4 regions of the Allobosea sp. F3-2 genome follow, and region 1 is predicted to be linked to each of the others. Evidence: predicted binding sites of a transcription regulator. Region 1 holds the regulator's gene; each other region holds the start of a gene.
What was found. The regulator LexA, encoded in region 1, represses DNA repair genes until DNA is damaged. The targets are predictions, from matches to a motif close to TGTTCNNNNTGTGTTCNG.
Positions count from the first base shown of each region.

Region 2: the regulator LexA is predicted to act here: its motif matches at 3,217-3,234, upstream of FQV39_RS04680 (SMEK domain-containing protein).
Region 3: the regulator LexA is predicted to act here: its motif matches at 2,312-2,329, upstream of ssb (single-stranded DNA-binding protein).
Region 4: the regulator LexA is predicted to act here: its motif matches at 4,371-4,388, upstream of ruvC (crossover junction endodeoxyribonuclease RuvC).

Region 1 covers NZ_CP042331.1:484,582-492,108, reverse strand. Annotated here, with positions in the region: gene moaC (cyclic pyranopterin monophosphate synthase MoaC) at 1-478, shown strand, start outside; gene FQV39_RS02375 (molybdopterin molybdotransferase MoeA) at 522-1,733, shown strand; gene lexA (transcriptional repressor LexA) at 1,987-2,697, shown strand; gene FQV39_RS02365 (ComEC/Rec2 family competence protein) at 2,856-5,111, opposite strand; gene gltX (glutamate--tRNA ligase) at 5,267-6,688, shown strand; gene gltA (citrate synthase) at 7,337-7,527, shown strand, end outside.
Region 2 covers NZ_CP042331.1:1,024,313-1,031,839, reverse strand. Annotated here, with positions in the region: gene FQV39_RS04705 (adenylate cyclase) at 1-224, opposite strand, end outside; gene FQV39_RS04700 (hypothetical protein) at 368-610, shown strand; gene FQV39_RS04695 (hypothetical protein) at 620-964, shown strand; gene FQV39_RS04690 (alpha/beta hydrolase) at 1,039-2,247, shown strand; gene FQV39_RS04685 (hypothetical protein) at 2,332-2,586, shown strand; gene FQV39_RS04680 (SMEK domain-containing protein) at 3,459-4,409, shown strand; gene FQV39_RS04675 (hypothetical protein) at 4,424-4,675, opposite strand; gene FQV39_RS04670 (transposase family protein) at 4,672-6,735, opposite strand; gene FQV39_RS04665 (hypothetical protein) at 6,939-7,487, opposite strand.
Region 3 covers NZ_CP042331.1:813,802-821,328, reverse strand. Annotated here, with positions in the region: gene FQV39_RS03925 (ABC transporter substrate-binding protein) at 382-1,374, shown strand; gene FQV39_RS03920 (ABC transporter permease) at 1,371-2,228, shown strand; gene ssb (single-stranded DNA-binding protein) at 2,417-2,965, shown strand; gene FQV39_RS03910 (hypothetical protein) at 3,097-3,462, shown strand; gene FQV39_RS03905 (metal-dependent hydrolase family protein) at 3,438-4,880, opposite strand; gene FQV39_RS03900 (YMGG-like glycine zipper-containing protein) at 5,011-5,277, opposite strand; gene FQV39_RS03895 (SLC13 family permease) at 5,289-7,118, opposite strand; gene FQV39_RS03890 (M20/M25/M40 family metallo-hydrolase) at 7,170-7,527, opposite strand, start outside.
Region 4 covers NZ_CP042331.1:5,594,762-5,602,288, forward strand. Annotated here, with positions in the region: gene ybgC (tol-pal system-associated acyl-CoA thioesterase) at 1-288, opposite strand, end outside; gene FQV39_RS25930 (hypothetical protein) at 398-907, shown strand; gene FQV39_RS25935 (DUF3828 domain-containing protein) at 1,113-1,658, opposite strand; gene ruvB (Holliday junction branch migration DNA helicase RuvB) at 1,655-2,680, opposite strand; gene FQV39_RS25945 (GNAT family N-acetyltransferase) at 2,704-3,195, opposite strand; gene ruvA (Holliday junction branch migration protein RuvA) at 3,192-3,809, opposite strand; gene ruvC (crossover junction endodeoxyribonuclease RuvC) at 3,835-4,350, opposite strand; gene FQV39_RS25960 (sulfite exporter TauE/SafE family protein) at 4,468-5,283, shown strand; gene FQV39_RS25965 (YebC/PmpR family DNA-binding transcriptional regulator) at 5,406-6,152, opposite strand; gene FQV39_RS25970 (TIGR00282 family metallophosphoesterase) at 6,256-7,080, opposite strand; gene FQV39_RS25975 (5-formyltetrahydrofolate cyclo-ligase) at 7,134-7,527, opposite strand, start outside.

The DNA of each region.
Region 1 (7,527 bases):
CGCCCAAGGCCAGGCGCATATGGTCGATGTCGGCGACAAGGCCGAGACGACCCGCGTCGCCATCGCCGAAGGCCAGGTCGTGATGGCGCCGGAGACGGTCAGGATCGTGCGCGACGGCAACGCCAAGAAGGGCGACGTGCTCGGCACGGCGCGCCTCGCCGGCATCATGGCCGCCAAGCGCACGCACGAGCTGATCCCGCTCTGCCACCCGCTGCTGCTCAGCAAGATCGGGGTCGATCTGGAGATCGACGAGGCCTTGCCGGGCGTGCGCGTGCGTGCCGAGGTCAAGATGAAGGGCCAGACCGGCGTCGAGATGGAAGCGCTCACCGCTGTCTCCGTCGCCTGCCTCACCGTCTACGACATGGTCAAGGCGGTCGATCGGGCGATGCGGATCGAGAACATCCGGCTGCTGCACAAATCCGGCGGCCAGTCCGGCGATTATGAGGCGAAGGCTCCGCAACGAGGAAGTCGAGCATGATGTCATCCGAAAACCGGTTTCCACTTTTCGGCACCGTGCTCTGATGGCGCTCACCCCGGTCCCCGTCGCGCGCAAGGCGCTGCTCGACAGCATTCCGGGGCCGACCGGGGCCGAAAGCCTGCCGCTCGCGCAATGCGCCTGGCGGGTGCTCGCGGGTGACCTGAAGGCTCTTCGGACCCAGCCGCCCTTCGCCAATTCCGCCATGGACGGCTATGCCGTGCGCGGTGATGACATGGCCGAAGGCGTCTCGCTCGCCGTGATCGGCGAATCCGCTGCCGGCCGGGCCTTCGAGGGGATTGTCGGCCCCGGTGAAGCCGTACGGATCTTCACCGGCGCGCCGATGCCGGAAGGTGCCGACACCATCCTGATCCAGGAGGATGCCGATGGCGTCGGTAGTCCGACGATCCGCGTGCGCGTGCCGCCGGCCCAGGGGAAGTTCCTGCGGGCAGCCGGGCTGGATTTCCACGAAGGCGACGCCCTGTTGCCGGCCGGGCGCGTGCTCGACAGCGCGGCCCTCGGCCTCGCCGCCGCGATGGGCCATCCCTCGCTGCCGGTTCGGCGCAAGCCGCGCGTCGCGATCCTTGCCACCGGCGACGAGCTGGTGGCGCCGGGGGAGCCGGTGGGGCGGGACCAGATCGTCGCCTCGAACTCCTTCTCGCTTGCCGCGCTGGTCGAGAAGGCCGGCGGCGCCGTTCTCGATCTCGGCATCGCCCGCGACGATCATGCCGACCTCGCCGCCAGGATCGGCCAGGCGCGGGCCGCCGATGCCGATGTCCTCATCACGCTCGGAGGTGCCTCGGTCGGCGCCCATGACCTTGTACAAGAGGCGCTGACGCGGGCCGGGATGTCGCTCGGCTTCTGGAAGATCGCGATGCGGCCGGGCAAACCGATGATGACCGGCCGGCTCGGTCGGATGGTCGTGGTCGGCCTGCCCGGCAACCCGGTCTCCTCGATCGTCTGCGGCCATCTCTTCGTCCTGCCGCTGATCGAGGCGCTGCTCGGCATGGCCGAGGCCGACCGCGACCGCAGCATCCCAGCCCGTCTCGGCCGCGACATGCCAGGAAATGACGAGCGCGAGGACTATCTGCGCTCCACTTTGGAGCTGACCCCGGATGGCTGGATGGCGACGCCCTTCGACCGGCAGGATTCCTCGATGCTCGGCACGTTGGCGCGGGCGCAGGCGCTGACAATCCGGCCAGCCCATGCCGCGCCGGCAAAAAAAGGCGACGGCTGCCGCATCCTGCCGCTGCGGTAGCCTGGACCGTCTTTTCCGCAAGCGCACCGTCATTCCGGGCTTGTCCCGGAATCCATCATAGAGCGCCAGGCTTTTACGATGGATTCCGGAACGGCGCTGCTAACGCGGGTTGTCCGGAATGTCCGAAGTGTTTTCTTATCGGTGAAATGCCCGCGCATTCCGCGACGGCATCGCTGCTTGCGGAACACAAGTGGAACGCGTATGGTGTTCCTGCTTTGTTTCGAATCCAGCCTTCGAGGGGCCCGCGGGGATCATGCTGACACGCAAGCAACACGAACTCCTGCGCTTCATCCAGGAACGCTTGCGCGAGAGCGGTGTGCCACCCTCCTTCGACGAGATGAAGGATGCGCTCGATCTGCGCTCCAAATCCGGCATTCACCGGCTGATCATGGCGCTGGAGGAGCGCGGCTTCATCCGCCGCCTGCCCAACCGGGCGCGTGCGCTCGAGATCATCAAGATGCCTGACGGGCTCGGTGCCCCGCAGCAGCGGCCAAGGTTCAATCCCGCGGTCGTCCAGGGCGGCCTCGGCGCGCAGCCCAGTCTCGCCAAGCCCCGCCCTGCCGCCGATGAGGACAGCCGCTCCTCCATCGCGATCCCGGTGATGGGCCGCATCGCCGCCGGCACGCCGATCTCGGCGATCCAGAACCGCAGCCACACCGTCTCGCTACCGCCCGACATGCTCGGCTCCGGCGAGCATTACGCGCTGGAAGTGCGTGGAGACTCGATGGTCGAAGCCGGCATCCTCGACGGCGACACTGTCATCATCCGCAAGCAGGACTCGGCCAATACCGGCGACATCGTCGTGGCGCTGATTGACGATGAGGAAGCGACGCTGAAGCGGCTGCGCAAGCGCGGCTCCTCGATCGCGCTCGAAGCCGCCAACCCCGCCTATGAGACGCGCGTGCTCGGGCCTGACCGGGTCAAGATCCAGGGCCGCCTCGTCAATCTGATGCGGCGCTATTAGACCGCCGTAAGATCGGAGGAATCGTCATTGCGAGGAGGCGCAGCCGACGAAGCAATCCAGGAGGACTGGGCTGAACGTCTCACCCAGTCCTCCTGGATTGCTTCGTCGCTTTGCTCCTCGCAATGACGGCCCGCGATGTGCCTCGCCTGAAGAGCGCCTTATAAGGAATCCGGGTCGCTGTTCGCGAAGCCGGCTTGCAACGCCGGCGTCGATGGCGGTGACGGCTGTGCGGGAGGCGATGCTTTAGGGCGGCTCCAGGGGCGCTCTGCCGAGGCCCGTTCGGAGATGTGGCTGCTCCAGCCGGCACCGGCTCGATAGAGCGACGTCGCGCCATCGCGCGAGAGCGCCATCCGGTCGACCAGCCGGGCCTTGCAGGTCCCGTTCCAGGGAATCGCCGTGACGACGAGATCGGCGCGACGGCAATCCTCGATGATCGCCAGCCGCTCGCGCGCGTAGGAAACCGTGCGCCCGTCGGCGATTTTCGCGACGCAGCCGAGCGCATCACAGGCGATGCCGGCGCGCAGGGTCGGATCGTCCGGCGAACGTCTGTCGCCATCGGCTGCAAGCCATTGCTGCAGCACGAAACGGCTAGGCTTGCCCGCAATCGCGAGGCGGCCATCTGAGCCCCGCACCGCCAGTCCCGAACCGTCGCGTTCGACGAAAATTTCCGGCCGTTCCGGCTTGCCGGCGATGGCGACGCCGAGCATGAGAGGAAACGCCGCCAGCCAGCGCCAGGCTGTGGTCCAGAGCGTCAGCCACAGCAGCGCCAGCACGAAGCAGACCAGCACCACCGGGCCGAAGGCCGCGATCATCACGGTGGAATGGTCGATGGTCGCGACCCAATGCGCCACCTTGAGCACGACATCGGAAGCCAGCCCCATCAGCGCCCATGCCGGCCAGTCCAGCCCGAAGGGATAGGCCAGCACGCCAAAGACGGCCGCCGGCATGACGAAGAGCGAGACGAAGGGCAGAGCCATCGCATTGCCGAGCAGGCCGAAGGGGTTGAAAGTCTGGAAGTGATAGGCACCGAAGGGCGCTGTCGCAGCCGTCGCCAGCAAGGTGGTGACGAGGATGCCGAGCGCCGCCGTCCAGACCGGCCCCAACGGCCACGGCAGCACCGGAGGCGGCTGAGCACGTTTGCGGCCCTCCCAGCGTTCGGCGAAGGCGATCAATGCTGCAACCGCTCCGAAGGACATCTGGAAGCTCGGCCCGAGCAGCGCATCCGGCTCGCGCAGCAGCACGATCATCGCGGCAAGCGCGAGATTGCGCATGCTCAGCGCGGCACGATCGACGAGGATCGCGCCGAGCATCACCAGCGTCATGATCAGCGAGCGCTCCGTCGCGACATCGCTGCCCGAGAAGATGCAGTAGGCGGTCGCGCCGATCATCGCCGCGACCGCCGCGATCTTCTTGATCGGCCAGCGCAGCGCGGCTGTCTGGGAGAGCGCCAGCAGGGCGCGCGCCAGCCAGAAGATCGTCCCGGCAGCGAGCACCATATGCAGGCCGGAGATCGAAACGATGTGGTAGATGCCGGCGGCGCGCAGGTCGTTGTTCGTCGCCTCGGTGATCAGCCCCCGCTTTCCCGTGACGAGGGCGGCGGCGACCGCCCCACCCTGCCCGCCCCCCACCTCGGCGATACGCTGGGTCAAGGCATTGCGGGCCTGGTCGATGGCGACATCGACGGCAAGGCGCGTCGGTATCGGATAAGGCGGCGGCGCCAGGGCGATCTTGCCCGCGATGCTGCCGACAGCGCCGATGCCCCGAAAGAAGGCATCGCGACCGAAATCATAGCCGCCCGCCCGTGCCGGCCCCGGCGGGGGCAGCAGCCGCGCCGTCGCGACGACATGATCTCCCGGCGCCACGGAACCGGCACGGGTATTGACGCGCACGCGCCTCGGACGCTCGGCTGCCGGAATCCCGGCGAAATCCGTTACCAGCAGCACGATGCGGGCGCCGTTGTCGCGTGCCTCCACGCTCTCGACGAAGCCCGTCAGCTTGCCGATTCGCGGTCGCTCCAGCATCGGCGCCGCGATATCCGCGGTACGCCAGACACCGGCCGCGAAGCCGGCGAAGGCAGCGGCCGCCGCCAGGCTGGCCATCGCGGCCAAACGGCGAGTCCGCAGGATATAGGCGAACACCACGCTCATGCCGAAACCGGCGAGCGGCGCCCACAAAGCCGGCTCACGGTCGGCCGCGAAATAAAGCAGGATGCCGGCCCCCATCGCCACGGGCAGCCACAGGAACGGGCGGCGGCGCTCGGCTTCCAGCTCAAGTGCACGGCCGAAGCGCGCCTGCCAGTCGCGCAGCCAGGCGTCGAGACGCGCAGGGGCCAGCCATGACGGCCGCAGACGCAAGGGCAAGGCTTCGGCTCGCGCGCCGCGCGGCTTGTCCTGCCCCGGCGGCCCCGGCTGCATTCTCCGCCCCTCCCCCGCTGGCGCTGCGATTTGAACGCTTAACCTTTCCGGCCAAGCCATGTTACAGGGCGCGCGCCGGTTGTCATGTCACGACCGGCGCCATTTCCCTGTCTTGCCCCGGACGGTTGCTGCCGCCCGGCCGGAGTCGCCTCCCCATGAGCAACGCCGTCGTCACGCGCTTTGCGCCCTCGCCCACCGGATTCCTGCATATCGGCGGAGCCCGCACGGCGCTGTTCAACTGGCTCTATGCCCGCCGGCAAGGCGGCAAGATGCTGCTGCGCATCGAAGACACCGACCGCGAGCGCTCGACCGAAGCCGCCATCGCCGCGATCCTCGATGGGCTGGAATGGCTCGGCCTCGATTGGGACGGCCAGACCGTCTATCAGTTCCAGCGCGCGGCGCGCCACCGCGAGGTGGCCGAGCAGATGCTCGCCGCCGGCAAGGCCTATTACTGCTACGCCACCCCGGCCGAGCTCGAGGAGATGCGCGAGAAGGCGCGCGCCGAGGGCAAGCCGCTGCGCTATGACGGGCGCTGGCGCGACCGCGACCCGGCGACCGCGCCAACCGACGTGAAGCCCGTCATCCGCCTCAAGGCGCCGCAGACCGGCGAGACCGTGGTGAACGATGAGGTGCAGGGCCGCGTCGTCTGGCAGAACGAGAATCTCGACGACCTCGTGCTGCTGCGCTCGGATGGCACGCCGACCTATATGCTCGCCGTCGTGGTCGACGACCACGATATGGGCGTGACCCATGTCATCCGCGGCGACGACCATCTCACCAACGCCGCCCGCCAGACCCAGATCTACAGCGCGCTCGGCTGGGACGTGCCGAGCCTATCGCATATCCCGCTGATCCATGGACCGGACGGCGCCAAGCTCTCGAAGCGCCACGGCGCGCTCGGTATCGATGCCTATCGCTCGATGGGCTATCTGCCGGCGGCACTGCGCAACTATCTGGTGCGGCTGGGCTGGAGCCATGGCGACCAGGAGGTCTTCTCGACCCAGGAGATGATCGACGCCTTCAACCTGTCCTCGATCGGCCGCTCGCCGGCGCGCTTCGACTACGCCAAGCTGGAGAACCTCAACGGGCTCTACATGCGCCAGTCGAGCGAGCGAGAGCTCCTCGACGCGCTCAAGGTGATCCTGCCGGAGATCGGCCCGGCGCGCGGTCTCGGCGCGACGCTGTCGCCGGAGCTCGAAGCGAAGTTCCTCGCCGCGATGCCCGGCCTCAAGGAGCGCGCCAAGACGCTGGTCGAGCTGCTCGACAGCGCCTTCTATCTCTACGCCCCGCGCCCGCTGCAGCTCGACGACAAGGCCAAGAGCCTGCTCGACGAAGCCGCGCGCCAACGCCTGCCGCAGATCGCCGAAAAACTCGCCGCCGTCGGCGACTGGGAGCCTGCGCCGCTGGAGGCGGCCGTGCGCGCCTATGTCGAGGAAAGCGGTATCAAGCTCGGCCAGGCGGCGCAGCCGCTGCGCGCCGCGCTGACCGGCCGGGCCATGTCGCCTGGGCTGTTCGACGTGATGGCCGTGCTCGGCCGCGAAGAGACGCTGGCGCGGCTCGCCGACCAGGTCGCGTGAACGGCAGCCGCGCTCCGGCGTCGCGACGGGATTTCGTCATTGGAGTTCAGCACCGGCCGGCGGCCAATCCGCGCGGTGCAGCACGCGATCGAGATGGTCGCGCGCTCTTCCCCTCCCCCTTGTGGGGAGGGGATGGGGGTGGGGGTCGCTCCGCCTGGTGACCGGTCCAAAATCTCGCTCGACCAGCGCCGCCTCACGTCACCGCGCTGCACCCCGTCGTCCGACCCCCACCCCTATCCCCTCCCCACAAGGGGGAGGGGAAGAGCCTCCCGTCATGACGCGAGCTCAGCACCAGCCGAGGGCCGATACGCAGGCAAGACCTGGGTGCTCGCAATGACGAAATCCCGTCGCGACACCAGAATGCGCCTGCTCACGCGGATATGAGCGAGACGCGGTTCCAATCGCCTTTAGGCTTGGTTGAATGCACTGGGCAAATGGTCTAGTGACGCGCAAGTGCGTTGCGCGGCCACACCGTGGCGGGGCACGAATATTGCTTGTAAATCAGTCACATGGGTCACCTTCTATCTCCGCCTTCGACATGTTCCCGTCATATCGCGGCCTTCGGATGGAGGAAGCTTGGCGCGACAGCGCCAGCTGGCAGGTGAAACAGGGGCTGAACAGCAGCGAGCCTTGAAAGGATCGGTATCGATGAGCGGAAACACCAGCCAGCTCCAGGTCGGCGACAAGACCGTCGACATGGCGATCAAGCAAGGGTCGGTCGGCCCTGCCGTCATCGACATCGGCAAGCTCTACGCCCAGACCGGCATGTTCACCTACGACCCCGGCTTCACCTCGACGGCGAGCTGCGAGTCGCAGATCACCTATATCGATGGCGACCA
Region 2 (7,527 bases), 540 kb from region 1:
GGATCGCGCTCAAAAACCTCAATTCCGACCGTATAGGCCTTGATGCGATCCGCGTGACCGGCAAGTGTCTCTTCGACAATATAGCGCAGGAACCTGCGGGCTCGGGCCGGAATGTCGAGTTCGGGGCTCGCGCAGAGCCGTTCGAGTTCGGCACGTACATCATCTGCCGAAGGCTGCGATCCCGGCAGCACCTCACCGACCGCGCTGTCACTGCCGCCAAGCATGGGTCTGCCCCTACCATAACGTCAGAGAGCGCTTTGACCGCAGTACCCTACAGTAAGATACTTCCACAATACTTGATATGGATCAAGGCTGACAGTTGTGCGACCGCGCACTGCGCCGTTTCCCGCACGCACCCGGTCCCATCATGGCACAAACCATTTCGGTCGCCATCGCCCACTTCCCGGACCGAGGGCATGCCATCGAGGGGCTTGCCAGAAGGGACGAAGATTTCCGGGCGCTTTGCTCGGATCTCGCCGAGGCAGACGCGGCGCTGGCGCAATGGCAGCACTCGTCCTCGCCGGTGAAGCAGGCGCGATGTGCCGAGTATCGAGACCTGGTGCGGTATCTCGTGGCCGAACTCGAAGCGATACTAGACCTTAATCGTTAGGAGGCTCTCATGAAGGCCCTTTCCCTGGTTTATGCGCTATCGCTCGGGGCCTTCTGCGGCTTCGCCGCCGTGGCACAGCAGCTTCCTCGTTTCGACATCACGACGAGTTGCAGGACGGCGCAGCCACTGACTCCGGAGGATCGCGATCCGGTTCAAGCCTGCATACGGGACGAGGCGAATGCAGAGCGTCAGCTTCAGGCGATTTGGAGCGGCACAGCCGCGACCCACCGGGAAACCTGCACTGCGAGCGCCCAACTCGTCGGCTCGCCGAGCTACGTCGATCTGCTTGTGTGCCTGCAGATGTACCAAGGCGACACCTCCACCGCACCGCCACAGCGTCGGCGGCAGCCGTGAGCAAGGGCCAACTCGACGGCACCATCTTCATGGTCTGGCTCGTAACGCGTATCGAATGTTTCCGGAACTGACTGATGGTGACGATCTCGCTCATGGACGCACAAGACTGCGTCTGCATCCGAGGCACACCCGCAGCCCTTGTGTCCCTGGCGCGTCGCCTGTCGGCTGTCGCAGCGCTCGCGGCGGCGTCGCTCTCTGGCGCCTGCGCCGCGCGCCCCGAGACAGGGTTCCTCGCCCCGGGTGCTGGGATCGAGGCCGGAGCGGCCGCCCACACGATGCTGGTCGCGACGACGCGCAAGCGGGACGAACCGCCGGGGACATTCTTCGACGGCGAGCGCGCAAGCCCGCTCGATTTCGCCAGGATCGAGGTGTCGGTGCCTGCCAGGCACAAGCCCGGCGAGATCGAGTGGGCCTCGACCGCGCCCGGTGATCCCAAGACCGATTTCGTCGTTCGTCAGGCCGGCTATCTCGAAGGGGAGAAGGCCTTCGTCAGGGCGCTCAATGCCCAGCTTGCGACGCGCCCCCGCGGCAGCCGCAAGGTGTTGCTGTTCATCCACGGCTACAACACGATGTTCGCCGAGGGGCTCTATCGCTTCGCCCAGCTGGTCCACGACGCCAAATCGCCCGCCGTGCCGGTGCTGTTCACCTGGGCGTCGCGCGGCGAGCTGACGCAGTATGTTTACGACACCAACAGCGCGACGACGGCGCGCGACGACCTCGAACGCACCATTCGCCTGATCTTTGCGAGCGACGCCGAGCAGGTGAACATTCTGGCGCATTCGATGGGCAACTGGGTCACGGTCGAGGCGCTGCGGCAGATCAAGATCTCCGGCGATCTGCCGCCGATCGGCAAGCTTGGCAACCTCGTGCTGGCCGCGCCCGATATCGACGTCGATGTGTTCAAGTCGCAAATGCGTCGTTTCGGAAAGCCGAGGAAGCCGTTCTACATCGTCTTATCGAAGGACGATAAGGCGCTGGGCGCGTCGCGCTTCATCGCCGGCGGCCAGGAGCGTCTGGGCGCTGAGAGCCACACGGCCGAACTCGCGGAGCTGGGCGCAGTCGTGATCGATCTGTCGGACGTCAAGGCCACGGATTCGACCAATCACGACAAGTTCGCCCAGCTCGCTGAAATAGCACCTCAATTGGAGAGCACGTTGGCGCATGGCGTCCACCGGCGGCCTGGCACCGGTGCCGCACAGGAAGCGCTGGGCGGCTCACTAGAGGCAATCGTATCAGTCCCCGTTCAGATCCTTGGCCTGCCGATGAAGATCATTGCGCAATGACCGTTCGATTCAGAATCACGCGAGAGCAGTCGAATGCCAAATCACTCGGGACGACCAACTCCGAGCAAGCAAGGGAGACGCCCCATGAAAGCGAAACTGTCGATCCTGTCTGGTTCAGCAATTCTCTCAGGCTTTCTGGTCATGGCTCCGATCCAGCCCGCCGAGGCGGTGGTGTACTGCAAGACGGTTGGCATCCCGAAAGGCTGCATTGCGCGTCCTGTGGCGCCCGTCGCTCGCCGCGCGGTGGTCACGCCCGGCGTGGGCGCCGCCGGCGTTGGCGTGCGTCCCGGCACACCGATGAACAGGGGCGGGCCGGTGAACCGCGCTGGCCGGCGCTGAACATGCGCGCAAGTGCCGCGCGATGGCCAAGATTGCTGTCCGCGACGCTTGCCTGCTTCTGGCCTTCGCCGAAGCTGAACTTCCCGCGAGCCCCGCCCTGCCGCGGAAACGGATAACACGCTCCGCGAGCTCGTCACCTGCCGCAAGCCGATCATGGCCGCCGGCCAGGCCGAGCACTGCCCTCGATAGTGACGTGCCTTCGGTTTCCTGGACCGTTCAGATCTGGAAAATTCAAGTTTAGCAGCACGGGCTGCGGACGGAGTTTTCGGCATGAAGAAGTCGAAGTTCACTTAAGGCGCAGATCGCCTTCATCCTGCGCCAGGCTGAGGAAGGAGCGCCGGTTCCCGAGGTCTGGTGTTCCTATTTTGATCGTCATCGCTCCCGGCAGCTCGGGCATCTCGTCGATTGTCTGCCTAGCCTCGCCATCGACCCGCGCGGGGATACTGCTCGTTCGCCAGCAGCGGCGCAGTGGAGAGGTGCGGATCGGCTTCAGCGGATTCGACCAACGCGTGCAGGACGCAGCCAAAAATCCGCTCTCAGCGCACACGTTTCGCGGCTGATGGGGACTGATCAAGGCCCGTTGGCCCTATTGAAAAGCGCCCGGCCGTAACCGGGCGCTTTTAGTGATTGCGGAACTCATCCTGAAATCGAGGCAACACTATGCCTTCGTTTTCAGAAACTGAGGCCCGACCCAAAGTTTTGTTCCAAAACACCCCCAAATAGGCCCCTTCCGACCCAAAGTTTTGTTCTAAACGGACGCAAAGTTCCGCACTGGGAGTGCTCGCGGGGGGTGTGCCTAAAAGTTGGTGCGGACGTGCTGGAACTCTCTTCTGCGGCGAAGTAGAAGGCGCTTCCAACGCTTGGGGGTGGAAATGTCGAGTCGGGGCTACTTCGTCGGACAGATCATCGATGACCTTGATGCAATCGCGAGCCAAGTGCGTCAACGATGCAAGCTCAATCAGATGGATCTTAATCGAGTTCTTGAAGATTTTTTCAAGGAAATTCTCAATTTAGTCTATGGATACAATCTTCAAAATCTGAATAAGGAAAGAGTGAATACGCCTGGATTAGATTTGGGTGACAAGAGCATTGGTGCAAAAATCGCTTATCAAGTTACCTCACAAGCCGGTTCATCTAAGATTAATGGCACTTTGAGTAAAATATCGCCGATCGATGCGGTCTCTTACGATCGATTCAAGGTTTTGATAATTGGCCAACGGCAGGGAAGTTATTCGCTCGACACCACTTTGACTGCAAAGTATAAATTCAACGAGAACGATGACATCGTGGGCATCACCGAGTTGTGCCGCGACATCATGGACCTTTCGCTTCCGGACCTACAGGCTGTCCACCGTAAGCTCTCCGATGAGCAGCGACGCATCGTGATCGAATTGGAGCCCGAGCTGCCAGACGGTAGTTTCAAGACGAGCATGCTCGACTTCATTGAAGCCAATCCCAACGTTGGACGATCTGACGCATCCGCCTTCGCCTCCCATGAGGATGTTTCCGGGTTGTTTAACGACCGAGAGGAGGCGCAATCAGTACTTGACCGTTTCATTGACGAAATTGCTCGCTTACCAAGAATGACTCGCGAGTTATTTGGGTGGATGGTCGATGAGAGTGAGTTTGACAATAAGGGGATATCACCTAGCCTCCAGATAAACGCGGACTATGTCGCTGCCAAATGCCGTGATGTGCCTAATTATTTAGCCGAAATTAGATTGTTGACCGCGCGCGGATTCATTGATTTCGATCAGGAGGAGCCGCATCGTTCTGGCCTGCGATCCTTCATTGCTCGCCGGTCAGACGCTCCCGAATGGTGATACTGGTCCACCCCTCAACCTGACCGTCGCCAGCCCCCGCTGGCTCCGGGCACAAGATTTCGCGTGAAGGTATCGAACGCATCGCGCAACGCCTTGTCCCGGCCGCACTCGACGTAGACGGACTTGACCTTTTCGAGCCGAGCCATGATGCGCTGGTCGCGTTCCGGCATCCGCGACCGCATCATGTCGAAGTACGCGGCGTCGTCAGTGAATGGATCCGCCGCAGCGAGGCGACCGGGTCTCCCAGTCCGGGTGTCCTGGCTCATGCGTCTTCCTCGTCATCATAGAGATTGATCGACCTACCGGGCAGCGATGCCTTCGGGGAAGATGGATGGGGAGAAGGCGCTGCCTTTGGTTCGGGGGAGACGGCGACGACGAGGGTGCCGATCCCGGAGGTTCCGTCGTCTCCGTTCATCGGTGCGCCCGTCGGCCGCATTCGCGGTTCGGCGGCAAGTCCGCCCCTGACCTCGATCTCGCGAACGAATTTCCGAAACACCTTCGCATCGAGTTCTTCCGAGGGAACGCCAGCCCTGATCCGCAGCTCCTCCGCCTCCTTTCGGATTGCCCGAAAAGCGCCGAGGCGAAACGGCTTCCCCAGCTCATTCTGCTGGCGCTCGAAGTCCCGCAATATCCGGTTCGAACTGAGATGCTGGGCGACGCTGGTGCCCTCGAAGCCCTCGGCCGTGAACGTCAGGTAGTGGCCGTCGCCGGAAAAATGGCACCGATGGTCCTCCCTTACGAGGACGTGGATCGCACCCATATCGTGAGGATCGACAACCGCGGTCAATCGGCCGCGACCGACGAGGCCATGGAGGACGCCCATCTTCGGATGCTTGTAGTCCACGTGGAGGTAGCGGACGCCTGCCGCCGAAATGGCTCTGTCGTGCAACGGAATGCCGAAGGCGATTTGCCGCTGGATATGATCCGGCGGCGGATCGAGATCGTTGGTCGCCTTGTCCCAGGCTTCGTAGGGACGCTGTCCGCCGAGACCGCTGTGCGGGCGATGATGATAGCTGTCGACGATGAAGCGGGTGAGCAGTCGATCGAGGTCCTCGACCACAAGGCTGGCCAAGAGTTCGGCGGGATAATCTCCCCGCTCGACGACGTTCGAGAAGGCCTGTCCCGTAAACATGCGGCAGAAGCGCTTGAAAGTCCTGAAGAAGGATTCGATCGTGCCCCTGGACCGCGGATCGCCGTTGCCGATGCGATGGATGATCCCAAGGTCGACGACGCTTTGGTGGAAGTCGCCCTGGAATGCCGGGCCGCCGTCGGTCGCTATCTCCCTCGGTCGGGCCAGCATGGGCCAGTTCTCCGTGGCCCCGGAAAACTTTGCCAGCAAGCTCTTGTCGGCGACGATGGTGCGCAGCGCGGACTTTGAGCCCGCGGTCGAGGGAGCGAATGGGCTCACGCCCAGCCCCACGATACATTTCGTGGCGACGTCGATCGCGGCGGTCACGGTGCATCGCACGGTGACTTTCTGCTTTCGCAGACTCTTCGCCTTCGCCAGCGCCCGGTCGGTGACATAGTATCGCGCGTGCTTGTGGTGAATGACGGCATGGAGATCCATGTCCCAGTCGTCCATCTCGACGCGCTCCATCCGGGCCAGCTCGCCAAGACCGTCGCCGACGGGCGTATATTTCTTCCGAGCGCGGTCGGGCCCCATGCGGCCCAGGTCGACGAAGAGCGGGTCGAGCTTCCGTATTCGGCGTCGTATCGCCCGCTCGCTCACGTAGACCCGAGGATCTTCCGGCCGGCTGCGGTTCAGCTCGTCGATATCGGCTTCGACCGCTTCGTAAATGTCCGCAATGGTGGGCTTGGCCCGGCTCGCATAGCGGAGAACGTTCCGTTCGACGACCTTCAAGGCGCGGGGGTCTAGCTGATGCCTGTTCCCGCATTCGTCGTAGCGTGGCCGAAAGGCCTGCCGTCGATGGCCCGCCGCCGCGAAGCGGTCGAGCCAGTTGCGCAGTGTCGTGGGGCTGGGAAAGTCGAACGTCTTGCGCTCCTCTCCCTTGAATTCACGCCCGAGGGGGCGGGCGGCGCCGAACTTGCCGATGTACCATCGATGGATCGAATCCTTGTTCCATTCGATGAAGTTCCCGAAATCTCGCGGCGTTCGCGAGAATCGGCCGTCGCGATGCGCCCCTTCGAACCGGGTGCACCATTCGACCTTCCAGGCGATCGTCCGAAGTTCCTCCTCCCTGAGGTCGCTGAGATCGGAATCGTCGCCCCGGGCCGTGAGCAGTTGCTGCGCGAGAGAGAAGTGATCCTTCTCGATCCGCAGCTTCCGGGTGCGCATGAGCGAGTCGAGCTCCTCATCGCTGACCATTCTGTAATGGTCCTCGAGAACCCCGTCCTTCACGAGCTGGAGCAGATGACCGCGGCCGACCTTGTGAACCGGCCGAAAGGCGGCGCCCGAAATCTTGATCCGATCGTGTCGACCGAGCCGGTAACTTGTCGGCTGCATTGCTTGCCCTTGCTGGGACGGGACGGCGAGGCCGCCAACTTCCCGTCCAAGGATTGGAGATCTCGCTAACGAGAGTGGTTACCGGTTGCTGACCCCGGAATGCCGCGATTCTCCAGCGGGAGATCGAGCGCCAGATGCTGGCCGCGCGGGGGCATCAGGATGCCCGACTGGATCAGCGCAATGGCCGCTCGGACACCGCGACCGCCAAGCCCGCTGGCTTCGGCGATCTCCCGCAGCGACACCGTCTGACCGAGATCGGCGAGGATCTCCCTGACCAGCCTCTGCCCGGCGCTGTCGTGATCCCGGCCGCAAGCAAGGATGAGCTTCGCGTTCTCGAGTGCGACCGGGTCCAGCGTCTCGTAGGTCACCGTCCGATACTCGTCGGCAACCCGGGCACCGTGCTCGGCCGCGATCGCCTCGATGATCGCGATCGTGTCGTCACGCAGCAATTCCCGCTCGGACCGCTTCACCGCATAGGCGACGCGGCGACCGTTGCGAAGCCTGACGACGACGTCGATCGTGTAGGTCCGCACGATTCCGTGCCACCCATAGCGGACGGAAACCTGCTCGCGGACCTTCCCGACGCCCGGCAGCGAAAGGAGAAGGGTCAGCACGGACAGCTCGGGCTCGCTTTCGAAGATGTGGGTGGTGCCC
Region 3 (7,527 bases), 330 kb from region 1:
GCCTGCAGCGTCGTGTTCATGGGCTCCGGGCTCGGCCCAGGGGCCAACCCGGAATGCCGGCGGTGGTTCTGGGGGAGCCGTGTCGACAGGCGTTCACGCGCCTGGAGCATCGGACCGAAAAGTGGAATCCGCTTTTCGGGCAAATCCGGTGCTCAAACAAAAGGATAGATCGCCACTTCGCGTCCGGTAGGACGCACGGCGATCTAACGTCCTGACGGGCACTGACAGGGGAGGGCGTAGTCTCGCCGCGCCACATGAGCGATGGTCCCGCTGAAAGGTCGCGAGCCGGGATCAATTCGCCCGGTCCCGCGTTACAGCGCGAACCGCCTGTGCGATCATTCGCGACGGCCTCTGTCATGGTCAACCGGGGGAGCGACGACGATGAAAACCCTTCTTGGAGTCGCAGCGCTCGCATTTGGCCTGGGGCTCGGCGCTCCAGCCATGGCCTGCGAGCTCGACCGCCCGCTGAAGATGGCGGGGCTCGACTATGATTCCGCCGCCTTCCACACCGCCGTCGCCAGCGCGATCGCCGAGCGCGGCTTCGGCTGCAAGGTCGAGCGCGTGCCTGGCGCCATCGCGCCGCTGGTCAACGGCCTGGCGCGCGGCGATGTCGACATCGTCATGGAAATCTGGACGGCCAATCCGGTCGAGGCCTGGGTGAAGGCAGCCGAGGCCGGCAAGGTCGAGCCGCTGGGCACGGCCTTTCCCGATGCGAACGAGGGCTGGTTCGTGCCGCGCTATCTGGTCTCCGGGCCTGATGCCAAGGCGCCCGATCTGAAGTCCGCACAGGATCTCAAGCGCTACAAGAACCTGTTCGCCGATCCGGAGGAGCCGGGGAAGGGGCGCTTCTACAACTGCGTCGCCGGCTGGGTCTGCGAAGGCATCAACACCAAGAAGCTCGCGGTCTACGGGCTCGCCGAGGACTTCACCAATACGCGCGGCGGCTCGGGCGAGGCACTGGTCGCCGCCATCGAAGCCGCGCTCAAGCGCAAGCGCCCGGTGCTGTTCTACTACTGGGGCCCGAGCTGGCTGCTCGGGGCCTATGACCTCGTCAAGCTCGAGGAGCCGCCCTTCGACCCCGCGATCTGGGCCGAACTCAAGGCGAGCGACAACCCCAAGCGCGCCACCGCCTACCCGACGAGCAAGGTGGTCATCGGCGCCAATGTCGACCTCGCCAGGAAGGCGCCGCAGCTCGTGACCTTCTTCAAGAGCTACGGCACGACGAGCGACATGACCTCGAAGATGCTCGCCGAGGCGCGCGAGAAAGGCGTCACGCCCGAGCAGCAGGCCATCGTCTTCTTGAAGTCGCAGCCTGACATCTGGCGCAAATGGTTGCCGGCCGATATCGCCACGAAGGTTGCGTCGAGCCTGTGACGACCGCTTTCGTGCCGGAATTCGGCAAGGCGCTGCAGGGCGCCGTCAACCGCGCGGTCGATGCCGTCGTCACCGGCTATGGCGACAAGCTCGACGGTTTCGGTGCGACGCTGACCGCGCCGGTTCGGCTGGTTGAGATGGCACTCCAGCACATCCCGGTTCCCGCTTTCGTCCTGGCGGTCGCCGCCGGCGCCTGGCTGGCGACACGGCGGATCGGTTTCGCGCTGGCGATGGCGGTCCTGCCGGTGGCGCTGGCCGGGCTCGGCGTCTGGAATGAGGCGATGCAGTCGCTCGCCCTCGTCGCCGTCGCGGTGCTGTTCGTCGTGCTGATCGGGCTGCCGCTTGGCGTTGCGGCGGCGCGGCTGCCGCGTCTCGGCCGGGCGCTCACCCCGCTTTACGATCTGATGCAGACCATCCCGAGCTTCGTCTACCTGATCCCGGTGGCGATGGTGCTCGGGCTCGGGCGCGCGCCGGCCCTCGTCGCGACGCTGATCTATGCGCTGCCGCCCTTTGCGCGGCTGACGGAGCTTGGCCTGCGCGGCGTCGATCCGGGTTTCATCGAGGCCGCGCGGGCGTTGGGCCTGAAGCCGCGGCAGAGCTTCTGGCTGATCGAGCTGCCGCTCGCCCGGCCGACGATCCTGCAAGGGCTGAACCAGGCGATCATGATGGCGCTGGCCATGGTCGTGGTCGCCTCGATGATCGGCGCCAAGGGGCTCGGCGAAGTCGTGCTGCTCGGCCTGCAGCGGGCCGATCCCGGCCTCGGCTTCGTCGGCGGGCTCGCCATCGTCCTGCTCGCCGTGCTGCTCGACCGAATGGCGCAGGCGACGCTCGGCGCCCGGAAATCGCCCGGCTGAAAGCGGCGGCGATTGGCCGCGACCCGGCTCCGCGCCAGCCGGACATCGTGCGAATCAGCAGGGGAAAACCTCGTATGAGTCACTTGAACAAAACAGGAACATCATTGATAATGCCTTAATCGGCCGATAGGGTTCGGCTCCGGTCGGGCGGCCGGTTTGTGTGAAGTGCGCAGGAAATGGAGCCTGTCATGGCTGGTAGCGTCAACAAGGTCATTCTGGTCGGCAATCTCGGGCGTGACCCCGAAGTGCGCCGCCTCGGCAGCGGCGAGCCTGTCGTCAATCTGCGTATCGCCACCTCCGAGACCTGGCGCGACAAGCAGAGCGGCGAGCGCAAGGAGCGCACCGAGTGGCATTCGGTCGTGATTTTCAACGAGAACCTGGCGAAGGTCGCCGAGCAGTACCTGAAGAAGGGCTCGAAGGTTTACATCGAGGGCCAGCTCCAGACCCGCAAGTGGCAGGATCAGTCCGGCGTCGAGAAATACACCACCGAGATCGTGCTGCAGCGCTTCCGCGGCGAGCTCACCATCCTCGACAGCCGCCAGGGCGGCTCGGATGAGTACAGCGAAGGCGGCGGTGGCGGCGGCTATATGGACGACCGCTCGGGCGGCGGTGGCTCCTTCGGGCGCTCCGGCGCGATGGGCGGCAGCAGCAGTGGCTCGCGGCAGCCGGCCATGTCGGGCGGCGCTGGCGGCGGTCGTTCCTCGTCGAGCCATCTCGACGACGACATCCCGTTCTGAAGGCGGCGCCCGACGGAACTCGGGCTCCCGAACACGCCATTCCCTTTCACTCCGGGAGGCTTGGCGGGAGCCTCCCGCTCGGTAGCAGTTCCTGCGTAGAGCAGGGTGGCTTACTGTCTGCGATGGCGCCAATGCGGCCAACGCCGGCGTTGGCGGCGCTGCCGCGGCGGCGGCTGTCCGTGCTGGCGCTGGCGATTATAGTGCAATTGCGGCCGCTGCTGGCTGAAGACGGCGTCGGCCTTATCCAGCGTGCGTGCGAGCTGTTTCGTGACGGGGCGATCGTCGCCGGGGGGAAGGCTGGCCTCGGCAGTGGCGCCGTTCGGCGCCAGGCCGACGCCGCTCAGAAGGCCGAACAGGAAGAGACGCCTGTCCATCATACTGTTGCGCTCCCTTTTCCGGCAAGGATGCGCCGGCCTGCCGGTCCGGGCGCGCGTTCCGGCCTGCGCGGCCTGCGAGACATCAACGCAGCCCGCTATGAAGCCAGTGAATTCCTGTAGAGCTTCCCGTCCTTCATGATGACGGCAAGGCTCCGATCGGGCTGCTCGATAAGCTTGAGGTCATCAAGCAGGTTTCCGTTGACGACCAGAATGTCCGCCAGCGCTCCCGGCTCGATCACGCCGAGCTTGCCCGGGTAGGGGTTGCGCGGGCCGGACAGGGCCAGAAGCTCGGCATTGCCTGCAGTCGCCATGCGCAGCGCCTCGGCGTTGCTGTACCAGCGGCCGAGATGGGTGAGCATCACATTCTGCCGCGGCGTCAATTCCGGCGAAAACAGCAGGTCCGATCCCCACGCCGTCTTGATGCCGTGCTTCCGGACGAGTTCGTAGGCCCGCGGCGTGTTGCCGAAGACCTGCAGCATCCGCTCGCGGCTCGGCCCCGTCAGCGGCACGGAATCCGCCTCGCTCAGGAAGGGCTGAATACTGAGCCAGATGCCCTTCTGGGCCATCAGGCCGGCCGTTTCCTCATCCATCAGATGGGCATGCTCGATGCAGGCCGCCCCCGCCGCTATGGCGCGCTGGACCGTATGCGGCGCGTAGGCATGGACGGTCACATAGGTGTTCCAGTCGCGGGCGATGGCGGCGGCGGCCCTGAGGTCGCTCTCGCTGAAGGTCGTCATGTCGAGCGGGCTGCGCGGCGAGGAGACGCCCCCGCCGCCCACGACCTTGATCTGCGAGGCGCCCTGCATCAGCTGCTCGCGGACCCGCATACTCAGATCGCCGACGCTGTCGGCGATCGCCGCGCCGCCGATGCTCTCGATCAGGCTGAGGCGCGCAGGATCGCGCGGAATGTCGCTCAGCATGCGCAGGTCGGCATGTCCCCCGGTCGTCGTGATCATCGCCCCGGAGGGAAAGATGCGCGGGCCAGGGATCACCCCCGTGTCGATCGCCTGCTTGAACGAGAAGACCGGTCCGCCAACGTCACGGACGCTGGTGAAGCCGCGCAGGAGCGTGCGGTTGGCTTCGGCGGTCGCGGTCGTGAAGATCGATGCCGGATCGCCGGTCATTAGTATCGGCGCGGGAATCGCCGCGAACAGCGTATGCCAATGGGCATCGATCAAGCCCGGCATCAGCATGCGGCCGCCACAATCGATCACCGTCCAGTCTGGCTGGGGCGGGCTGTTGCTGGTGTCGACCGCGGCGATCCGATTGCCCTCGACCAGCACCTGGGCGTTCGACTGCAGGCTGTTGGACTTGCCATCGAACAGCCTGACCTGCCGGAAGAGGGTCCTGGTCGGAGGGGTTGTGCTCTGCGCCAGAGCCGGCGCGGCGGCTGCGCCGGCCAGCAGGGCCGCCCCCGTCAGCAGGCCTCGGCGCGTGAAGGTCTCCAGGCGACGCGAGGCCTGGACGAGCATCGGATTGGAGCAGCCGCAGGCTGCGCCGTGGATCAGGTGCTGATACTTCTTGCCCACGCGGATCATGCTTTTCGTCCTGGGCGGCAGGCTTCTGGCGCGAGGCGCGTCGAGCGCGCCTCGCGGATCGAGCTTGAGAATACCATCATCCGCGGTGTCACGGCCGTCGCATGGCACCGCGCGGAATGATCGGCGACGGTTAGGGGCAGCGCGCCTCGAAGGTGCGGCCGTAGCGGTCGCGATAGATGCAGTTGTTGGGGGTGGTCGCGCGTCCGATCACCGCACCGGTCACGCCACCGACGGCTGCACCGATTGCAGCCCCGCGGCCGCCACCCGCGATGCCACCGATCGCGGCTCCGGTGCCCGCGCCGATGAGCCCGCCGCCCAGCGTCCGCTGGTCGGCCGAGTTGGTGTTGCAGCCTGCAAGAGCCAAACCGATGGCCAATAGAGCAAACTTCCAACGCATCGTTTCCTCCCTCAGAAGCGCCAGATCAGTGGCACGATGAAAACGGCGACGACGAAGAACCAGATCAGGAGCGGCAGCCCGAGCTTCCAGTAATCGCTGAAGGCATAGCCGCCCGGACCCATCACCATCAGATTGGTCGGCGTGGCGATCGGCGTCAGGAAGGCTCCGGCGGCGGCGACGGCGGTGCTCATCAGCACCGGCCGAGGCGAGATGCCCATGGCCGCTGCGGCGGCGACGCCGATCGGAATGACGATGAGCGCCGTCGCAGTGTTGCTGATGAGCTGACCCATGATCGCGGTCAGGACGAACAGTCCCGCGAGCAGCGCCGTCGGTCCGGCACCGCCGACCAGGGTGACGAGGCGGTCGGCCAGCATCTTCGCGGCGCCCGTCTCGATCATCGCGGTCGAGAGCGGCATCATCGCGCCGACCAGGATCACGGTCGTCCAGCTGATCGCGCGGTAGGACTGCTCGACGGTCATGATGCCGCAGAGGATGATCGCGCCGGCAGCGAGCAGGCCCGCCACGGCGGAGGGGACGATGCCCGTCGCCAGCATCAGCACCATCGCGAACAGGATGACGATCGCCTGCTTGGCTCCCGGTCCCATCGGCACGGCCTGGCGCCGGACCAGTTCCGGCGAGCTGACGACGAGCACGTCGGGGTCGTCGAGATGCGTATCGAGCGCCTTCCAGGTGCCCTGCAGCAGCATGGTGTCGCCGGCCTGCAGCACGATACCTGCCGCCTTCGTCGTGCCGACGCTCGGAGCCTCGCCCGCGCCGCGCTGGACCGCCAGGATGATCAGGTCGCCGCTTTCGGTGACCATCCCCGGAAACACGGTCTGGCCGATCAGGCCGGAGCGTGGCGGAATCACCACCTCGGCCAGGCCCGAACGGCGGTTGAACAGGGTTTCCTCGCTGTCGCCGGCCCCTTCCTCGCGGAAGGCGAGATGCATCTTGGCCGCGAAATTGGCCGCGGCCTCGGCATCGCCGCGCAGCAGCAGATGATCGCCCTCCGCGATCGCAGCGCGGCGCAGGGGGCCTGCGGTCGCGCCATCCTGGATCGCCACGAGCTGGAGACCGGGCCATTCATCCAGCGTGATCGCGCTGGAGGGCGCACCGACATAGGGGCAGGTGGCGCGAATCCGCAGTTGGTGGATGCCGCTCGCCAGGCCGTATTGCTCGACCAGCGTCTTGGCGTGACGGCTGAAATCGGCCGGCATCGTCGCGCCGTTGCGCTGGGGCAGCAGGCGCTCGCCGAACAGGATGATGATCGCCATGGTGCCGGCCAGAAGCGGAACGCCGGCCAGCGCGAACTCGAAGAAGCCGAAATCGCCGACACCGGCATCGAGCCCGGCCTCGGAGACCAGCACGTTCACCGGCGTGCCGGTGAGCGCGAGCATGGAACCGGCATGGCCGGCGAAGACCAGCGGCATCAGGAGCTGCGACGAGTTGCGCTTGAGACGAACCGCGATGACGACCACGACCGGCAGCAGCGCGGCGACGGCGCCGTTGAGGCTGATCAGCGCGACCAGAAGCGCGACCAGCACCATCATCAACAGCAGAAGCCGCGTCCGGCTTTCCTCGCCCGCCCCCTTGATCAGGAGCTGGCCCGCCCAGGCGGTGACGCCGGTGACCTCGAGACCGGAGCTGACCACGAAGAGCGAGGCGATGAAGATGACGGCCGGGTCACCCAGGCCGCCCAGAGCCTGCGGCAGGGTCAGCACGCCAGTCGCCCACAGCCCGAGCGCCGTGCCCATCGCGACGAGCACGACGGGCACCTTGTTCGTGACGAACAGGACGACGGCGATGGCGACGATGATGCCGGTATAGGCGATCGGGCTCACGCATCAGCTCCTCTGTGGGGCCCGCTCGGTCGCAGACCCGTTTGCAGGGTCTTAGTCTTCGAGCGTCGCCATCAGGATGCCGAGGCGGCAGCCCTTCTCGTACTCGGTCAGGTTCACATATTCCTTGATCGTGTGGATCTCGGCCTGGCCGGCGCCGATCGTGATCGTCGGCACGCCGTGCTTGTCGAGCCAATTCGCGTCGAGGCCGCCGTTCGAGAACAGGTAGTTCGGCTCGAGGCCGAGCATGCCAAGGGCCTTGGCGGCGCGCTGCACCACCGGCGCATCCTTGGCGAGCTCGAAGGGCGGGTAGGCCGGCTTGTGGGTGAACTTCACCTGCGCCGTCTCGCCGGCATCGTCCTTCACCTCGGCCTGCGCCTTGGCGAAGGCGGCCTTGAAGGCCTCGGCGATC
Region 4 (7,527 bases), 1.3 Mb from region 1:
TCGCTGCGCGAGATCCATGGTGGCGCCGCGCGCTTCGACACAGCGGGTCTCGACGGTGAGCAGATCGTCCATCACGGCGGGGCGCAGGAAGTCGATCGTCATCTTGCGCACGGCGAAACCCAGCGCGGTCTCGCCATCGAAGAGCTCGCGCTGCTCGACGCCGAGCGCGCGGATCAGCTCGGTGCGCCCGCGCTCCATGAAGCGCAGATAGGAGGCATGGTAGACCACGCCCGAGAAATCGGTGTCTTCATAATAGACGCGGACAGTGATCTGATGGGGGCTGGTCATGCAGGCCGGCATATAGGGCAGACGCATCGCGAGTAAATGGCTGCGGGAACAAAAGCGCGGTCCGGCGCGTGATCAAGGGGGCGGGGGCAACAACGATACGGAGATATCCATGTCGCTATCGGCCAAGGCACTTGAACGGCTTCTCGACAAATCCGAATTCGATCTCGTGGGGCGCACGCGGCGCGGCAAGCTCTCGGGCGAAAGCGATGACGGCCTGCGTGATCTCGGCCGGACCTTGCGCGAGAAGCGTGACCGCGCCCGGGACATCGCCCGCCAGCAGCGCCGCGAGTTCCGCGGCAAGGCGCCGCCGCAGGGTTCGCGCCCAGCCTCGGACAATCAGGGCACCAAGGCCAAGGCCGATGCGCTGACGGTCGCGCTGAAGCGCGTGGGAGCCGAGCAGACCCGACGGGCCGAGAAACTGCGTGCGCCGAGCCAGCGCAGCCTCGCCCGCAAGGCGCTCGCCCTGAAGCAGCGCGAGCGTGCGCTGGAACGCCCGAAGAGCCGTACCGCCGGCAAGGGTATGCGGCCGGTCGAAAATCCGAAGGCGGCGAAGTCCGGTGCGCTCAAGGATGCCGGTGCGCGCCCCGCGATGATGCGCGCGAAGATTGCGCGCCAATAGCGGCGGATCGGTCAGCAGGTTCCGACAACGCCGCTGCAGAAGGCCCGGAAAGCTCAGAGGCTGTTTTGGAAACCCGCAGCCCTCTCCTGAGGAGCCGCGCAGCGGCGTCTCGAAGGATGCCCCAGAGGGTTCCGAAGCCTCCTTAAACATCCTTCGAGACGCCATTCCTCACGGAATGGCTCCTCAGGATGAGGGTTTGGAGTGCTCAGCGCTTGCAGGGCTTGTTCATGAAGGAGCCGCAGTCATAGGGCTGCGAAAGCTGCTCGCGGATCGAATAGTCCTTGCCCTCGAAGTGGTTGACGATGTCGTCGATACGCCAGCCGCCGTCCTCCCGCACCATCTGGAACTGGACGGTCACGGGCTTGCCGAAGCTGCGGAAATTGGCCAGCACGGTCGCCTTGCCGGCCGCAACCGGGATCGTGTCGAAGCTCAGCTTCTTCACCTCGCCGTCCTGGCCGTTGAGGAAGGGATCGGCGCCGATCTGGCCCATATCGCCGCTTTCGTCCTGATAGAGATCGTCGCGGGCGAAGAGCGCAGCCAGGCTCTTGCTCATCAGCCGGTCGCGATGCGGCGGGCGCCAGGCCGGCGGCGGGGCCTTGCCCTTGTCTGCGAGCGTCTTGATCGTGATGGCGTAGCCTTCTTCCACCGGCCCGCGCGGGACGTCGTCGCGGGCGCGGGCCGAGATGGCCAGGACTGCGAACAGGCCCGTCAGGGCGAGCGCCAGCGCGAAATTCCGCACGATCTGCTTCACGCCTCGTCCTCGTCGTTTCCGAACAAGCCGAACTGCGCCGTCTCGCGCGAAGGCTCGGGCATGCCGAGATGACGGAAGGCGTGCGGCGTCAGCAGGCGTCCGCGCGGCGTGCGCTGGATGAAGCCCTGCTGCAGCAGGAAGGGCTCGATGATCTCCTCGATCGCGTCACGCGGCTCCGAGAGCGAGGCCGCGATGGTCTCGATCCCGACCGGCCCGCCGCCGAAATTGATGGCGACGGTGGTGAGATAGCGCCGGTCCATCTGGTCGAGGCCGATGGCGTCGACGTCGAGCAGGGAGAGCGCCTTGTCGGCGACCTTGCGGGTGACGATCGGGTCACCGTCGACGATGGCGAAATCGCGCACACGGCGCAGCAGACGCCCGGCGATGCGAGGGGTACCGCGCGAGCGCTTGGCGATCTCGTTGGCGCCGTCGTCGGACATCGGCACGCCGAGCACGCGGGCGCCGCGGGCGACGATGCCCTGCAACTCCTCGACCGTGTAGAACTGCAGGCGGATCGGGATGCCGAAACGGTCGCGCAGGGGCGTGGTCAGGAGGCCGGCGCGGGTGGTGGCGCCGACCAGGGTGAACTTCGGCAGGTCGATCTTGACCGAGCGCGCCGCGGGGCCTTCGCCGATGATGAGGTCGAGCTGGTAGTCCTCCATCGCCGGGTAGAGGATTTCCTCGACCGCCGGGTTGAGGCGGTGGATCTCGTCGATAAAGAGCACGTCGCGCTCTTCGAGATTGGTGAGCTGGGCTGCGAGATCGCCGGCCTTGGCGATGACGGGGCCGGAGGTCGAGCGGAAATTGACACCGAGTTCGCGCGCCACGATCTGCGCCAGCGTCGTCTTGCCGAGGCCGGGCGGGCCGACGAAGAGGACATGGTCGAGCGCGTCGCCGCGGGTGCGGGCAGCGTTGATGAAGACCTGGAGATTGGCGCGCGCCGCCGCCTGGCCGGTGAAATCGGCGAGCGAGAGCGGACGCAGCGAGGCCTCGCTGTCGTCGTCGCGGCGTTCGGCCGTCATCAATCCGGAACGCTTGGGCTCGCTCACAGCGCGATCTCCAGTTCGAGGGCGTCGTGGATCGGAATGTCCCGGTATCCTGTCTTGATGATGGTCGGCACGACCGAGCGATAGGCGTCGATCGCCTCGAGATAAAGCCCGGAGAGGCGGAAGCCGCGGCGCTGGTAGAAGGTCAGGCCCGGCATGTTGTCGTTGGTCAGCATGGCCTTGAGCCTCTTGGCGCCGGCTGCTTTCGCGGTCGCGATGACAGCATCGAGCATCTGGATCGCCACGCCTTCGCCGGGGCGCAGCGAATGGAGCGCGCAGAGATAGGCGGTGTCATCCTTGACCGTCCAGCTTGCGAGGGCGGCCGTTGCGCCAGATGGTTCGAACAGGCCGAGCGCGTCGATCTCGGCGACGTCATAGACATGCAGGTCGATCATCATGCTGTGCGAGCCCCAGCTCGCCAGCATGATGCGGCAGAGTTCGGTCTTGTCGGTGACGACGCGCAATTCCAGCTCGTCGGGCGGTGCGCTCACTTCGCCAGTTCCTTCAGGCCCAGCTTGATGAGCTGGGCCGTGCCGGCGCCGTCGCCGGCGGCCTTGGCGGCGGCCGCGACGGCAGCCACGGCCTGGGCCTGAGGATAACCCAGATTGGCAAGTGCCGAGACGGCGTCGGCGATGGGTTGCGGCAGCTTCCTGTCCTCCAGCGCGCCGGAGAGCTGGACGACGCCGGGATCGATATGGCCGAAGGCCGGAGCCTTGTCCTTGAGTTCGGCGCAGAGCCGCTGCGCCAGCTTGGGGCCGACGCCGGGCGCGCGGGCGATCGCCGCCTTGTCGTTGGTGGCGATAGCCGTCGCGAGCGCGCCCGGGTCGAGCGTCGAGAGGATGGCGAGCGCGACCTTGGCGCCGACGCCCTGCACCACCTGCATCAGCCGGAACCAGTCGCGCTCGACATCGGACATGAAGCCGTAGAGGCGGATCGCATCCTCGCGGACATGGGTCTCGATCGAGAGCGCTGCCGCCTCGCCGGTCTTGGGCAGGCGCTGCAGCGTGCGTGCGGAGCACTGCACGACATAGCCGACGCCCTGCACGTCGATAATGACGTGGTCCTCGCCATAGGAATCGATCAGGCCCTTGAGCTTGCCGATCATCGTGTCTTTCCCCCGGCCGCCACTCTCAACCCGCCGCGCGCATCTGCGCGACCAGCGCCTTCATGCCGCGATGCTGGGCATGGCAGATCGCGACGGCGAGCGCGTCCGCCGCGTCGGCCGAGCTGGTCTCGGCCTTGGGCAGCAGTACGCGGATCATCGCCTGCACCTGCTTCTTGTCGGCGTGCCCGACGCCGACCACGGTCTTCTTGACGAGGTTGGCGGCATATTCGGCGACACTCAGGCCCGCGAGCGAGGGCACGACCAGCGCGATGCCGCGCGCCTGGCCGAGCTTCAGCGCCGATTGCGGATCGCGGTTGATGAAGGTCTCTTCCACCGCGGCCTCGTGCGGGCGATGCGTGGCGATGATCTTGTGCAGCCCCTCGTGCAGCTGCCGCAGGCGCTCGCCAAGGGCGAGATTGCCGTCGCTCTCGACGCAGCCGCAGGCGACGAAGGAGAGCTTGCTGCCTTCCGAGACGACGATGCCCCAGCCGGTCTTCCGGAGGCCGGGGTCGATGCCGATGATGCGAATCGCGGGTGCCATGACGCGCTCAAGCTAGCGGATGTTTCGGATTTGTCCCGCTCGGAACTTGAGCAGGGATGAATTCCCCTCATCGATCGCATCAAAAAGGAAAGTTGTTCTTGCCGGAGCGCGGCGGGCATGGTTCGCCGGATCAGACTTGCTCATGCCGACGCCATGCCCTTCAGCCTCTCCTCCTTCATGCCCGGACTCACCTTCGACGGCATCGCCGTGCTGCTGGCGGCAACGCTGCTCGGCGGACTGGTGCGCGGCTTCACCGGTTTCGGTTTCGCAATGGTGTTCATGCCGCTGGCTTCGGTGGTGCTCGGGCCAGTGGCGGCGCTGGGGCTGATCTGGTTCATCGACCTGCCTTTCGCCCTGCCGATCGCGGCGCGCAGCGCCAAGCGGGCCGAGTGGAGCGAGATCTTGCCGCTGCTGCTGACCGCGACGCTGGCCCTGCCGGCCGGCATCTGGCTGCTCACCTGGCTCGACCGCGAGACGATGCGCTGGCTCTTGGCCACGCTGGTGCTGATCGCGGTCGGGCTAATGGCCTCGGGCTGGCGCTATCACGGGCGCCCGACGATCTCGCTCTCGCTTGGGGTCGGCGCGCTGTCGGGGCTGTTCAACGGCATGGCCTCGATTGGCGGCATGCCGCTCGCGGTGTTCTGGCTTGGTGCGCAGCGCAACGACCGGCACAAGACGCGGGCCAATATGCAAGCCTTCTTCGGCGTCTCGACGCTGATCAGCGGCACGGTCCTGTGGTGGAAGGGCATCCTCAGCTTCGGCGCGCTGCTGATGGCGGTGCCGCTCTTCGCGGTCTACGGCATCGGACTCTGGGCGGGTACGCACGGCTTCCGCCTCGCCTCGGAGCAGAGCTTCCGGCGCGGCGCCTATCTGGTGATCTTCCTGAGCGCGCTGATCAGCCTGCCATTGTGGGATGCGGTGATCGGGCGGTGACAATCATGCGTCATGCTCGGGCTTGACCCGAGCATCTCGTTGTAGGGAGGCTCGAGAGCCTCATTCGGCAGGAGATTCTCGGGTCTGCGCTTCGCTTCGCCCGAGAATGACGCGCCCTGAAATCAGGCGCTGAGCTTCGCCATGATGTCGTCGGCGATCTCGAAATTGGCGAAGACGTTCTGGACGTCGTCGTCGTTGTCGAGCGCTTCCATCAACCGCATCATCGAGGCGGCTTTTTCCTCGTCGAGCGGGGCCGTCGTCGTCGGCCGCCAGACCGGCTTGGCCGAGGCGGGCGCGCCGAGCGCAGCTTCGAGCGCCTTGGAGACCTCGTTCAGGGCGTCGAAGGCGCAGGTGATGACATGGCCGTTCTCGTCGGAGACGACGTCGTCGGCGCCGGCCTCGATCGCGGCTTCCATCACCTTGTCGGCATCGCCAGCCTCCGGCGGATAGCTGACCTCGCCGACGCGGTTGAACATGAAGGAGACGGAGTTGCTCTCGCCCAGCGCGCCGCCGGCCTTGGTGAAGTAGGAGCGGACGGCGGAAGCGGTGCGGTTGCGGTTGTCGGTCAGGGCCTCGACGATGACGGCGGCGCCGCCCGGGCCGTAGCCCTCGTAGCGGACCTCATCGTAGTTGTCGCCTTCGCCACCGGCCGCCTTGTTGATGGCGCGCTGGATATTGTCCTTCGGCATGTTCTCGGCGCGGGCGGCGAGCACGGCCATGCGCAGGCGCGGGTTCATGTTGATGTCGGGCATGCCCATCTTGGCTGCCACAGTGATTTCGCGGGCCAGTTTCGAGAACAGCTTGGAGCGCACCGCATCCTGCTTGCCCTTGCGGTGCATGATGTTCTTGAACTGTGAATGGCCGGCCATGGGAGCTCGTTACCTTCGAAGGTTGCGGCAGAAAAATGCTGGAAGCCCGGCCTTATAGGCGCCGCCTCCTGCTCCGTGCAAGACAGGAGAGGGAGCGATGCCGTCAGGAAACCCAGGCGGTCGGCAGGGCCTCGCTGAGATGCGGGCCGATCCGCACGGCCCAGACCGCCTTCGCCAGCCCGGTGGCGTCGTCGATGTCGACTGCGACGCCGGAGAGCGTGCCCTCGCCGGTGGCCGGCTCCAGCCGCGCGCCCGGCACCTTCTGCAGGAAGCGGCGCACCGGCTCGTCCTTCTGCATGCCGAGCACGGAATCATAGTCGCCGCACATGCCGGCATCGGATTGATAGGCCGTGCCGGCCGGCAGGATGCGGGTGTCGGAAGTCGGCGCGTGCGTGTGGGTGCCGACGACGAGGCTGGCGCGGCCGTCAAGAAAATAGGCCATCGCCTGTTTCTCGCTCGTCGCCTCGGCATGGATGTCGACGATGACGGCATCGGCGACTTCGCCGAGTGGGCAGGCGGCGAGCTCACGCTCCACCGCGGCGAAGGGGTCGTCGAGCGGGTCCATGAAGAGCCGTCCCATGACGTTGACGACGAGAACGCGGGCGCCGTTGCGGGCCTCGATGACGGTAGCGCCACGGCCGGGCGTGCCCGGCGGGTAGTTCGCCGGGCGGATCAGCCGGTCCTGCCTGGTGATGAAGACAAGCGCCTCGCGCTGGTCCCAGGAATGATTGCCGAGCGTGATGACGTCCGCGCCGGCGGCGAGGACCTCGTCGCAAATCGCCTCGGTGATGCCAAAGCCACCGGCGGAGTTCTCGCCGTTGATGACGACGCAGTCGAGCTTCCAGGCTTCGCGCAGGGCCGGCAGGCGCTCCTGAACCGCAATCCGGCCGGGGCGGCCGACGATGTCACCGAGGAAGAGAAAACGCATGAGGCCATCCGGACGCAGTGAAACATCTTCACTCGCGCGAAGACGCGCGGGAATCAACCGCAGCGGATGGTTTCGCGTTCGGTGACAATCCAGTCGAGGCGCCGGTCGTGCGGCTCGTGCGGCACGGCCTCGATCTCCTGTGCGGCATAGCCGATGCCGATGCTGATGGTCGGCCCGAGCTCCGCCAGCGCACGGTCGTAATAGCCCTTGCCGTAGCCGATGCGGTAGCCGCGCCGGTCGAAGGCTGCGAGCGGCACGATCAGGATGGCAGGCTTCACCTCGGGCTCGGAGGGAGCCGGGACGAGCGTTCCGAAGCCGCCGGGCACGATCGGCTCGTAGGGCGCCCAGCGGCGGAAGATCATGCGCTTGTCGACGATTGCCGGGAGGCAGAGCGGCAACCCGCGCTCATGCAGGGCTTCGAGGATCGGGCGTGGATCGGCCTCCGAG